Regions from separate parts of the Pseudomonas sp. PME37.24/006 genome, predicted to be linked through region 3. Evidence: riboswitches for the same ligand, from Rfam matches in the RefSeq annotation. Region 3 holds a riboswitch; each other region holds the start of a gene.
The links. A riboswitch is a leader RNA that binds a small molecule or an ion and turns the genes downstream of it on or off. The one in region 3 is predicted to bind cobalamin.
Positions count from the first base shown of each region.

Region 1: it holds a riboswitch for cobalamin, as region 3 does, so the genes downstream of both, ACZ3GY_RS10330 (TonB-dependent receptor) here and ACZ3GY_RS06385 (ABC transporter substrate-binding protein) in region 3, are expected to answer to the same signal.
Region 2: it holds a riboswitch for cobalamin, as region 3 does, so the genes downstream of both, cobO (cob(I)yrinic acid a,c-diamide adenosyltransferase) here and ACZ3GY_RS06385 (ABC transporter substrate-binding protein) in region 3, are expected to answer to the same signal.

Region 1 covers NZ_JBVHNL010000002.1:1,024,937-1,028,207, forward strand. Annotated here, with positions in the region: partial or broken gene ACZ3GY_RS10330 (TonB-dependent receptor) at 1-1,918, opposite strand, end outside; cobalamin riboswitch at 2,039-2,243, opposite strand; gene ACZ3GY_RS10335 (LacI family DNA-binding transcriptional regulator) at 2,359-3,271, shown strand, end outside.
Region 2 covers NZ_JBVHNL010000002.1:753,982-757,252, forward strand. Annotated here, with positions in the region: gene ACZ3GY_RS09070 (cobyrinic acid a,c-diamide synthase CobB) at 1-1,034, opposite strand, end outside; gene cobO (cob(I)yrinic acid a,c-diamide adenosyltransferase) at 1,034-1,669, opposite strand; cobalamin riboswitch at 1,817-2,048, opposite strand; gene ACZ3GY_RS09080 (C40 family peptidase) at 2,083-2,610, opposite strand; gene ACZ3GY_RS09085 (C40 family peptidase) at 2,748-3,271, opposite strand, start outside.
Region 3 covers NZ_JBVHNL010000002.1:196,685-199,955, forward strand. Annotated here, with positions in the region: gene ACZ3GY_RS06370 (DUF971 domain-containing protein) at 1-36, shown strand, start outside; gene ykgO (type B 50S ribosomal protein L36) at 386-541, opposite strand; gene ACZ3GY_RS06380 (type B 50S ribosomal protein L31) at 538-798, opposite strand; cobalamin riboswitch at 1,078-1,273, shown strand; gene ACZ3GY_RS06385 (ABC transporter substrate-binding protein) at 1,448-2,464, shown strand; gene ACZ3GY_RS06390 (FecCD family ABC transporter permease) at 2,461-3,271, shown strand, end outside.

The sequences.
Region 1 (3,271 bases), 830 kb from region 3:
CTGTCCACGTAACGGGCGCCGGCACCGACGCTGAAACGCTCGGCAAAGTCCTTGCTCAACCACAGGTTGGCGGAGCGACGCGGCACGTTGGTGGGGCGATTGCCCTGGAAATCGTCGCCACCGCTGACGAACTCGTCGTACTCGGCGCGCACCAGTGCCGCGTTGGCAGACAGCTGCGCGGCATAGGGCAGGCGCAGCTCGAGGGTCGCCTCGATACCATCCGAGGATTGCTGACCAACCTGCTGCTGGACGGTCGGGTTGGCCGGGTCGGTACTGAGCAGCTTGTTCTTGACGATGTGATAGGCGGCCAGCGTCCACTCGCCACGGTTATCGAAAAACTGCTGTTTGATGCCCACTTCGGTTTGCTTGGCGGTGCTCAGATCCCACTGCTGCTGGCCCGCACTGAGAGTCAGCAGGTTGCCGACGCCTTCGGTGCTGGTGGCGTACTGACCGTACAGCGACAAGTCATCGGTCAGCGCGAACACCAGGCCGGCGCGCCAGTTGTTGCCGGTCAGGCTACGGTCGCTGCGGGTGCCGGCCAGCAGATCATCACGATTCAGGTGTACCTGGTCACGGCGCACACCGGTGACCAGTGCCAGTTGCTCGGTGAGCTGCGTGCGGTTCTCGGCGAACAACGAGAACTGACGCGCCTGATTGGCTTCGCGAGCGCGATACGGGTCATTGCTGATGTAGCTACCACCACCGGACTGGCCAAGTGGCACGCTGTCGCTGAGGGTATTGCCGAAATCATGCTTGCGCACGAAACGGATGGAGTTGTAGTCCACGCCAACCACGGTGCGGCTGTCGAGGCCGAACAGCGAATGCTGCAGGGTGAACGTCTGGCGGTCGCCGATCTGTTCCTGGGTGTGCTTGATGCTGATGAAATCGCTACGCTCGACTAAATCACCCGGCTGCCAGGTGTAGGTTTCAGCGTTGCGCCAGCGCCGCTGGGTCTTGAGGTAGTACAGCTGGTTGCTGGCACTCAGGTTGTCGCTGATCGTCCAGTCGGTCACCAAGCGGGTCGACTGGTCGTTGTACTGCAGCGTGGCGTTCTCGACGTTGTAGTTACGCTCGCGCAGGCTTTCGCGGTAGTGACCATCCACCAACGGCGTGCCGAAATACTGCTGCGGCTCCTGATTACCGTAATCGTGGCTGAGGGTGAAGCTCAGGTCGTCGGTCGCCTCCCAGCGCAATGCAGCACTGATGGCCAGGCTCTCGGAATCACCACGGTCGACCCAGCCATTGCTGGCCTGCTGATTGAGATTGAAACGGTAGCTCAGGCGGTCGTTCAGGGAGCCGCCGCTATCGAGTGCCATCTGTTGACGATCATCGGAGCCGTAACCCAGACGCACGCGATTGCGGATCTCGCCCTCGAAAGGCTTCTTCGGCACCACGTTGATCACCGCGCCCGTCGCCCCTTCGCCGTACAGCACCGACGCCGGGCCACGGAGGATGTCGATACGCTCCACCGACCAGGTATCGACCGGAAAGGTCACGGTGCCGGCGCCGACATAAAGACGGGTGCCGTCATACAGCTGCATGGTCGAGCTGTGCCCGGTAAAACCCCGGGCGGACAACGCGGTGCCGCCATTGCCGGGCGTGCCCATGAAGGTGATGCCAGGTGAGCGGGTGACGGCCTCCTGGACGGTGGTGTTGTTGCGCTTCAGGATCTGCTCGGCGCCAATGCTGCTGACGCTGGCGGGCGTTTCCAGTGGCGTCAGATTCAGGCGCGAGCCGGTCGTTGCCAGCGTATGCAGATCAGGCGGCGACGACTCATCGGCCGTGCCGGTGATCGCCGTCGAGGGCAAGGCTATGGAAGCGTTCGACTCGGCGGCCTGAGCCGGCAAGGCGAACAGCAGCGCACAGGGCAACAGCCCAACACGCAGGGATTTGCCCGACAGGGCATCGAACAGGGAATATCGGGACATGTCGTTCCACTCGAAACAGGAATGAATGAATCCCGGAGGGAACAACGCATAGGGAATCGCAGGCGCACGAAGCCCACGGAAACCGGCCTGCGCCCGCCCACCGCGGGTTTGCCAAACAGAAGTTTCGGGCCGGTCTCCGGGCTCACGAGGGTCATGAAGCATTCACCTTCCCATGCCATGGCACAGTGGTTAATCGAATGCTTCGCTCGCATACCGTTGCGGGGGCAGCGCCGGACTGATCATGTTCATGACGAACCGGCTTCCCGTTTCACCCCATGCACGGCGGCATGGGACACCTGAAACTGGCGCGCATCTGACCATCGAAGCGTCGAGCCGTCAATCATCGCCATGCAGCGGCCTCGATCCATGCACCATGGCATCGCCGGCTGGGATAACATCGCCCGACCTCGGATTGGCCAGGAAACACAGGATGCAGCGAGACGATGAACGAGCGACCGGCAGGCGCTCCTCTACCGCCCCAGGCAAGCCGCCGACGCTGGCGGATGTGGCCAAGGTCGCAGGCGTTTCGCCGATCACCGTGTCGCGCACGCTCAACCAGCCGGAGATCGTCCGCCCGGAACTGCGCGAAAAGGTCTTTCGTGCCGTGCACAAGACCGGCTACGTGCCGGCCATGCTCACCGGCGTGGCCGAGCAGCGCAGCCGGCTGATTTCCCTGCTGGTGCCGACGATTGCCAATTCGATCTTCTCGGACACGGTGCAGGCGCTGATCGACACCCTCACCGAAGCCGGCCACGAGACGCTGATCGGCCTGACCAACTACAGCGCCGAACGCGAAGAGCAGCTACTCGACGCCATCTTGCGGCGGCGCCCCGATGGCATCGTACTGACCGGCACCCTACACACCAAAGCCAGCCGCACGCGCCTGTCGCGCTCGGGCATTCCGATCGTCGAGTCCTGGGATCTCGCGCCGCGGCCGCTGGACATGTTGGTGGGCTTTTCCCACGAAGCGGTCGGCGTGGCCACCGCGCGCTACCTGATGGGCAAGGGCTATCGGCGCTTCGCCGTGGTGACCCTGGATGACCCACGCGGCCACCGACGCTGCGAAAGCCTGATCAGCGAACTGGCGAGCCAGGGGATTACCGAGGTGCCGCGCGTGGTGTTGCCGCCACCGGCAACGGTGAACCTCGGCCGTGAGGGCCTGCAGCGTCTGTTAGCAGGTCGCGAGCGCCCGAATGTACTGGTGTGCAGTTCCGACACCCTGGCCCACGGCGTGCTGGAAGAAGCCACCGAACTGGGCATTCGCGTGCCGCAGGATCTGGCGGTGATGGGCTTTGGCGACCTGAGCAGCGCCGCGCACCTGCACCCGGCCCTGTCCACCGTGT
Region 2 (3,271 bases), 560 kb from region 3:
ACGTCGCTCAGCGAGTCGAGCAGATAAAGCATGCCACCACACTCGGCGAGGATCGGCTTGCCGGCTTGATGATGGACCGTGATGGCCTCGATCATCGAACGGTTCGCGGCCAAAGCCTGCAGGTGCAGCTCGGGATAGCCGCCGGGCAGATAGAGGCTGTCCACCTCGGGTAGGCTTTCATCGGCCAGCGGGCTGAAGAACATCAGAGTCGCGCCCATCTGCTTGAGCAGATTGAGATTGGCCTGGTAGGTGAATGCAAAGGAGGCATCGAGGGCCACGCCGATACACACACCATCCAGCAGTGACGTTATGGACGCAATCGGCGGAGGGGCGAACACTACGGGTGGCGGCAGGGTTACCGTCGCGGTCTGCGCTAGGGCATCAGCAGCGGTGTCTAGGCGCACATCGAGATCCGCGAGTTCGGCGGCCTGCACCAGGCCCAAGTGTCGGCTCGGCAATTCAATGGCAGCACTGCGTGGCAGCGAGCCGTACCAGCGAATCGAGGCCGGCAGGCTGTCACGGATCAGGTCGTTATGACGACCGGGATTGACGCGATTGCCGAGCACGCCGGAAAACGGCAGATCCGGCTGATAGCTGGCCAGGCCGACGGCCAGCGCGCCGAAGGTCTGGGCCATGGCGGAGCCATCGATCACGCCCAACACCGGTACGCCGAAGCGGCGGGCCAGATCGGCGGCGGATGGCGAGCCATCGAACAAGCCCATCACGCCTTCGATGAGAATCAGATCCGCCTCGCCAGCAGCCTCCCACAACAGGCGACGGCTCTCGTCCTCGCCGACCATCCACAAGTCCAGCTGATAGACCGGATTGCCACTGGCACGGGAGAGGATCATCGGGTCGAGAAAATCAGGCCCGCACTTGAACACCCGCACCCGCTTCCCCTGCCGGGTGTGCAGGCGTGCCAGGGCCGCAGTGACGGTGGTTTTACCCTGCCCCGAGGCTGGAGCCGCGATCAACAGTGCAGGACAGTGACGCGGCGTGCGCTCACCCGCATCGGATGCAGACGCTGTAACGATCAAAACTCCACGCCTTTTTGTGCTTTTACGCCAGACTTGAAGGCATGCTTGACGAGCGTCATCTCGGTGACGGTATCGGCTGCTTCAAGCAGCGCTGGCGGCGCGCCACGGCCGGTCGCGACAACGTGCTGAAGCTCGGGGCGCGATTCGATATCACGCAGCACCACGTCCACATCCAGATAACCGTGCTTGAGGGCGATGTTCAATTCATCCAGCACCACCAAGGCGATCTGCGGGTCGTTCAGCAGTTGCCGGGCGACCTCCCAGGCCTGCACGGCTTTCTCGATATCGCGCTGCCGATTCTGGGTATCCCAGGTGTAGCCCTCGCCCATCACGTGATAGCTGACCTCATCGGGAAAGCGGCGGAAGAAATGCTCTTCGCCGGTGGCCATGCCGCCCTTGATGAACTGCACCACGCCGACCTTGAGACCATGTCCCAGCGCCCGGGCAACCATGCCGAACGCGGAGCTACTCTTGCCCTTGCCATTGCCGCTGTGCACCAGCAACAGGCCATACTCGTCCTGAGCCTGGGCGATCTTCTCGTCCATCAGGGCTTTCTTGCGCGCCATACGGGCGTTGTGCCGCGCGTCGCGCTCTGCTGATTCTCGGCTTGGGGATGGGGTCGATTCGCTCATGGGATCTCCTCAGCGCAGGGCCAATCGGCGCACGCAGGTGAAGCGCTCGGGCAGGAAACCGGGTTCATGCCGGACGATAAAGGAATCACACAGGAGTAGGCAGGAGCTGACCGGATCGATCACGCACCGGCCGCGCCCACCGCGCAACTCTGGAAAAAGCGACAGGCCGGTCTCCGGGCTTGCGAGCGCCGCGTTCATCAGAATGCGGCCACCGACGCAGCCTTCCCGTATCGGCGATACAGTGGCTGAAAGCGTGGCTTGGCTCGTTTACCGTTGCGGGGGCAGCGTCGGCATTGCCTGCTTGCTGGAGCAGCGGCGCACCGACTTCCCAGTTTCACCCTCGGCCAAAACCGAGGACACCTGAAGCAAGCGGCGAAGGGTAAGGATTGGCCGCCTCAGCGTCAATCGAAGACTCAGGGATGACTAGCCAACTCGACCGGAAAAACCCGCTTCGCTTCGATATAGGTACGCTGCCAGTAGCTGTTGGCGAGGCTGTCCAAGCGCACGGTGCCGCCCGAGGACGGTGCATGCACGAAGCGTCCTTCGCCGACGTAGATGCCAGCATGGCTAACCTGGCGGCCGCCACTGGTGGCAAAGAACACCAGATCACCACTGCGCAGGGCATCACGCCCTACGGTCGGCGCGCGCATGCTGATCAGTTCGCGCGTCGACCGCGGCAACTGGATGCCCGCCGCATCACGGTAGACGTAACCGATCAAGCCGCTGCAATCGAAACCGCTGGCTGGGGTATTGCCGCCGTAGCGGTAAGGCGTGCCGACAAGGCCCAATGCACGAAACAGTACATCGTCAGCGCCCCCCTGATAATTACCAGGTACAGGTGCTACGACAACGGGTTGCGGAGCAGGTACGGGTGCACGACTGGAGCACGCACTGAGCAGTGCTGTGAGCAGCAAGAGGGCGATGCGAATGGTGGCAGTCATGGACGGACGATCCCGGAGCCTGAATGCGCCCTACTCTGCTCCGTTCACAACCGCAGTGCAAGCTTTAGCTTTATGCTGCAGCCGCTTGAAAACTATCAAGATGTTGCCCGATCTGTGCAGATCGGACATTTACCACCTCAATGCTGAGACGCCAGGTGCTCGGTCGGCGCCATCGCCAGGACACGCTTGGCTTCGATGAAGGTACGTTTCCAGTAGCGGTCATCCAGGCTATCGATTCGCACGCCACCGCTGCGGCTGCTGGAGGAATGAATGAACTGATCATCGCCCAGATAGATACCGGCATGGCTGACGCGGCCACGACCTGCCGTGCTGAAGAACACCAGATCACCGGGCTCCAGCGCCTTGCGCTCGACCAGCGGCGCGTCGATGTTGATCATGTCGCGCGTCGAGCGCGGCAGCTCCATGCCAAGCTCTTCACGGAACAGGTAACCAATAAAACCGCTGCAATCGAAACCGGTTTTCACCGAGCTGCCCCCGAACCGGTAGCGGGTACCGATCAGCGAGAGGCCTTTTTCGAGAACACTGTCTGCAAGCTGTGGCAGCTCGTACGGTGCGTGGCCGGCAAAATCAGCGGCTGCATCGTCTTCAACGACATCGATCCGATCCAGAACAGGCGCTGCGACTACCGGCCGGGCAGGCA
Region 3 (3,271 bases):
AGCTATTTGCGTGAGCTGGGGGAGGTGGCAGGTTGAGTTGGCCGGGCTTGTCGCATGGCCAGGTCGTCACGGCGCCGGCCGCGGGATGACCGCAATCGCATTCGCGCCGAGGGCGACGCTCATACCTAACTGGGGTCGAACATCCATTTTGCAAACACCACCAATACTGTAGGAGCCCGCTTGCGGGCGAATCACCAGGCCAACGCAGATTCAGCAGCAAGGCCACCATCGTATCGCCCGCAAGCGGGCTCCTACAGGCCGGAATCTTCATGCTTTTGCAGGAACCTAGAACATACAAGCCGCTACCCCGCGGCGAATGGTTGTCGCGCCGCGGGCCTGGAGAGACGGCTGCCATTGCGCTGCGCCGAGAGGGTGGTACAGGCACTTAGCCCTTGTTCTTGCGCTGCGGTTTGGGCCGGCCTTGTACGCACTTGAAGCGCGGTTCGGTCTTGCAGATCACGTAAATGCGGCCGCGACGTTTGACGATCTGACAATCGCGGTGGCGCAATTTGGCGGTGCGCAGCGACGCGAGCACTTTCATGAGCGGGCTCCTGCAAAACCGGCGAAGCGCTTGTTGAACCCGGCCACGCGGCCTTCGCTTGCGGTCTGGCGCTGCTGGCCGGTGTAGATCGGGTGCGAGGCGCTGGAGATATCGAGCGTGACGTAGGGGTAGGTGTTGCCGTCGCTGTGCTCGCGGGTTTTGTCGGTGCTGACCGTGGAGCCGATCAGCCAGTAGGCGTCAGCCGAGACGTCGTGGAATAGAACGGGGCGATATTCAGGGTGGATACCAGGTTTCATAAGTGCTCCAATAAATACGTTATAAAGTAACAATATACAGTCTTATTGATTTTGGTTCTCATTTCAAGCCCGAATCTGGATTTTTCCCGCAGGCCTCATCGGCACTCGGATCTTCCAGATCAGACGCTGAAATGAGCGCTGAACTGGACTTGCTAAATTGTTATGTTGTAACAATAATGGCCACCGAAATTAGCCGTACAAGTGCTGCACTGGCTTCCGGCTTGTTGGGATGAATGCGCAGAAACTGCAGCGAAGCGCTGCAGGGGAGCGACCTAATCGTTTAAGATGCCGCCCGCCGGTTTCCGCGAGGAATTAATAGGGAATCCGTCGCCACCTCTGGTGGCCAAACGGAACTGCCCCCGCAACTGTAGGTACTGAGCATCGTTGCATTCGTGTCACTGGGTTCGAATCCGGGAAGGCCGCAGCGTTGCCACGACGTACCAGTCAGGAGACCTGCCGGCACAGGTCTGAGCAGCTGCAGTGCAGCCCTGCTCGGGCGCTGCAATCGAACCAGCCGGCGGGGTGTCCGGGAGGGGCATCCGTAATCACCTTCCTCAGGGACAGGTGCGGCCATGGCCGCTTGGCGTGATGTGTTCTCCAGCCTGCGCACTGCCATTTATGCGTATCTGTTGATTGGGAGATCACCCGCATGACCGTGTCTCGTTTTGCCGTTCTGGCCGCCACCCTTGGCCTGTCTTCGATGGCGCTGGCCGCCAGCCCAACTCAATACCCCCTGACCCTTGAGAACTGCGGCCATGAGCTGAGCTTCGCCGCTGCGCCGAAGAGCGCCGTAACCATTGGCCAGGCCGGCACAGAAATTCTCTATTCCCTCGGGTTGGGCGACCGCTTGGTAGGCACCTCGTTGTGGTTCAGCAATGTGCTGCCCGAGTTCGAGGCGCAGAACGCCAAGGTCGAACGGCTGGCCGATAACGATCCGAGCTTCGAATCGGTGATCAACAAGCGCCCCGGTCTGGTGGCCGTGCAGTTCGAATGGATGGTTGGCGAGCAGGGCGTGGTCGGCACCCGTGAGCAGTTTCACGAGCTGAAGATTCCCACCTACATCATGCCGTCCGACTGCGAGGGCAAGGACAATCTGGTCGGTGCAGACGGTACCCGCCTGCAGCCTTTCCAGATCGACAGCCTGTACAAGAGCGTGCAGCAACTGGCGCAAATCTTCGACGTGCAGGCTGAGGGCGACAAGCTGGTCGCCAGTCTGCAGGACAGGCTCGGCAAAGCGGTCGCCAACGCCGAGCAGCGTCAGGCCAAGCAAATCTCCGCTGCGTTCTGGTTCTCCAGCGCGGACCTGGATCTCGACCCCTACATGGCCGGCCAGAAAGGCGTTGCCGACACCATGATGAAGTCGCTGGGCCTGCGCAACGTGGTCGAGTCCAGCGAAGAGTGGCCGACGGTCGGCTGGGAAACACTGGCCAAGGCCAACCCGACCGTGCTGGTGCTCGCGCGCATGGATCGCCGCCGTTTCCCGGCTGACGACGTGGAGAAGAAACTCGAGTTCCTGCGTAATGATCCAGTCGCCAAACACATGGATGCGGTGAAGAACGGTCGCATCGTGATTCTCGATGCCGACGGCATGCAGGCTTCGCTGCGCATGATCACCGGCATCGAAACCCTGGCCAAGGCCGTTGATGGGTTCGATCTGCAGAAATGATTGCTCGCGGCTCCCGCCTGTTCCTGCTGACCATCATCTGCCTGCTGTTGCTGGCCGTGGCGGTGGTCGTCGGTGTGGCACTGGGTGAAACCCGCATCCCGCTGTCGGTGGTCTTTCAGGTGCTGGCCAACAAGCTGTTCGGGACGGGCTTCTTGCTCGACCCGATCGACGAGGGCATCGTCTGGAACTACCGCCTGACCCGCGCCCTGGTCGCCGCCTGTTGCGGCGCCGGGCTGTCGGTGTGTGGGGTGGTGCTGCAGGCGCTGCTGCGCAATCCACTGGCCGATCCTTATTTGTTGGGGATTTCCGCCGGTGCTTCCACCGGAGCGGTTTCGGTGGCGCTGCTGGGGCTCGGCGCGGGCATGCTGTCGCTTTCGATGGGCGCCTTCATTGGCGCAATCGCCGCCTTCAGCCTGGTCGCCTTGCTGGCGCGGGCAGCGGGTGGCGGCGCGCTGAATGGCACCGGGCAGATCATTCTTGCCGGTATCGCCGGCTCCCAGTTGTTCAACGCGCTCACCTCGTTCCTGATCACCAAATCGGCCAGCGCCGAGCAGGCGCGGGGCATCATGTTCTGGCTGCTCGGCAACCTCAGCGGCGTCAACTGGCACGATGTCGCCCTGGCCGTACCCGTGGCGCTGGCCGGGGTGCTGCTGGTGGCCTGGCATACCCGCGCCCTGGATGCCTTCACCTTCGGTGCCGAATCGGCGGCGTCGCTGGGCGTGCCGGTGCGCCGGGTGCAGGCCACGCTGATCGCCTGCGCGGCGCTGGTCACAGCGGTGATGGTGTCGATCGTCGGCTCCATCGGTT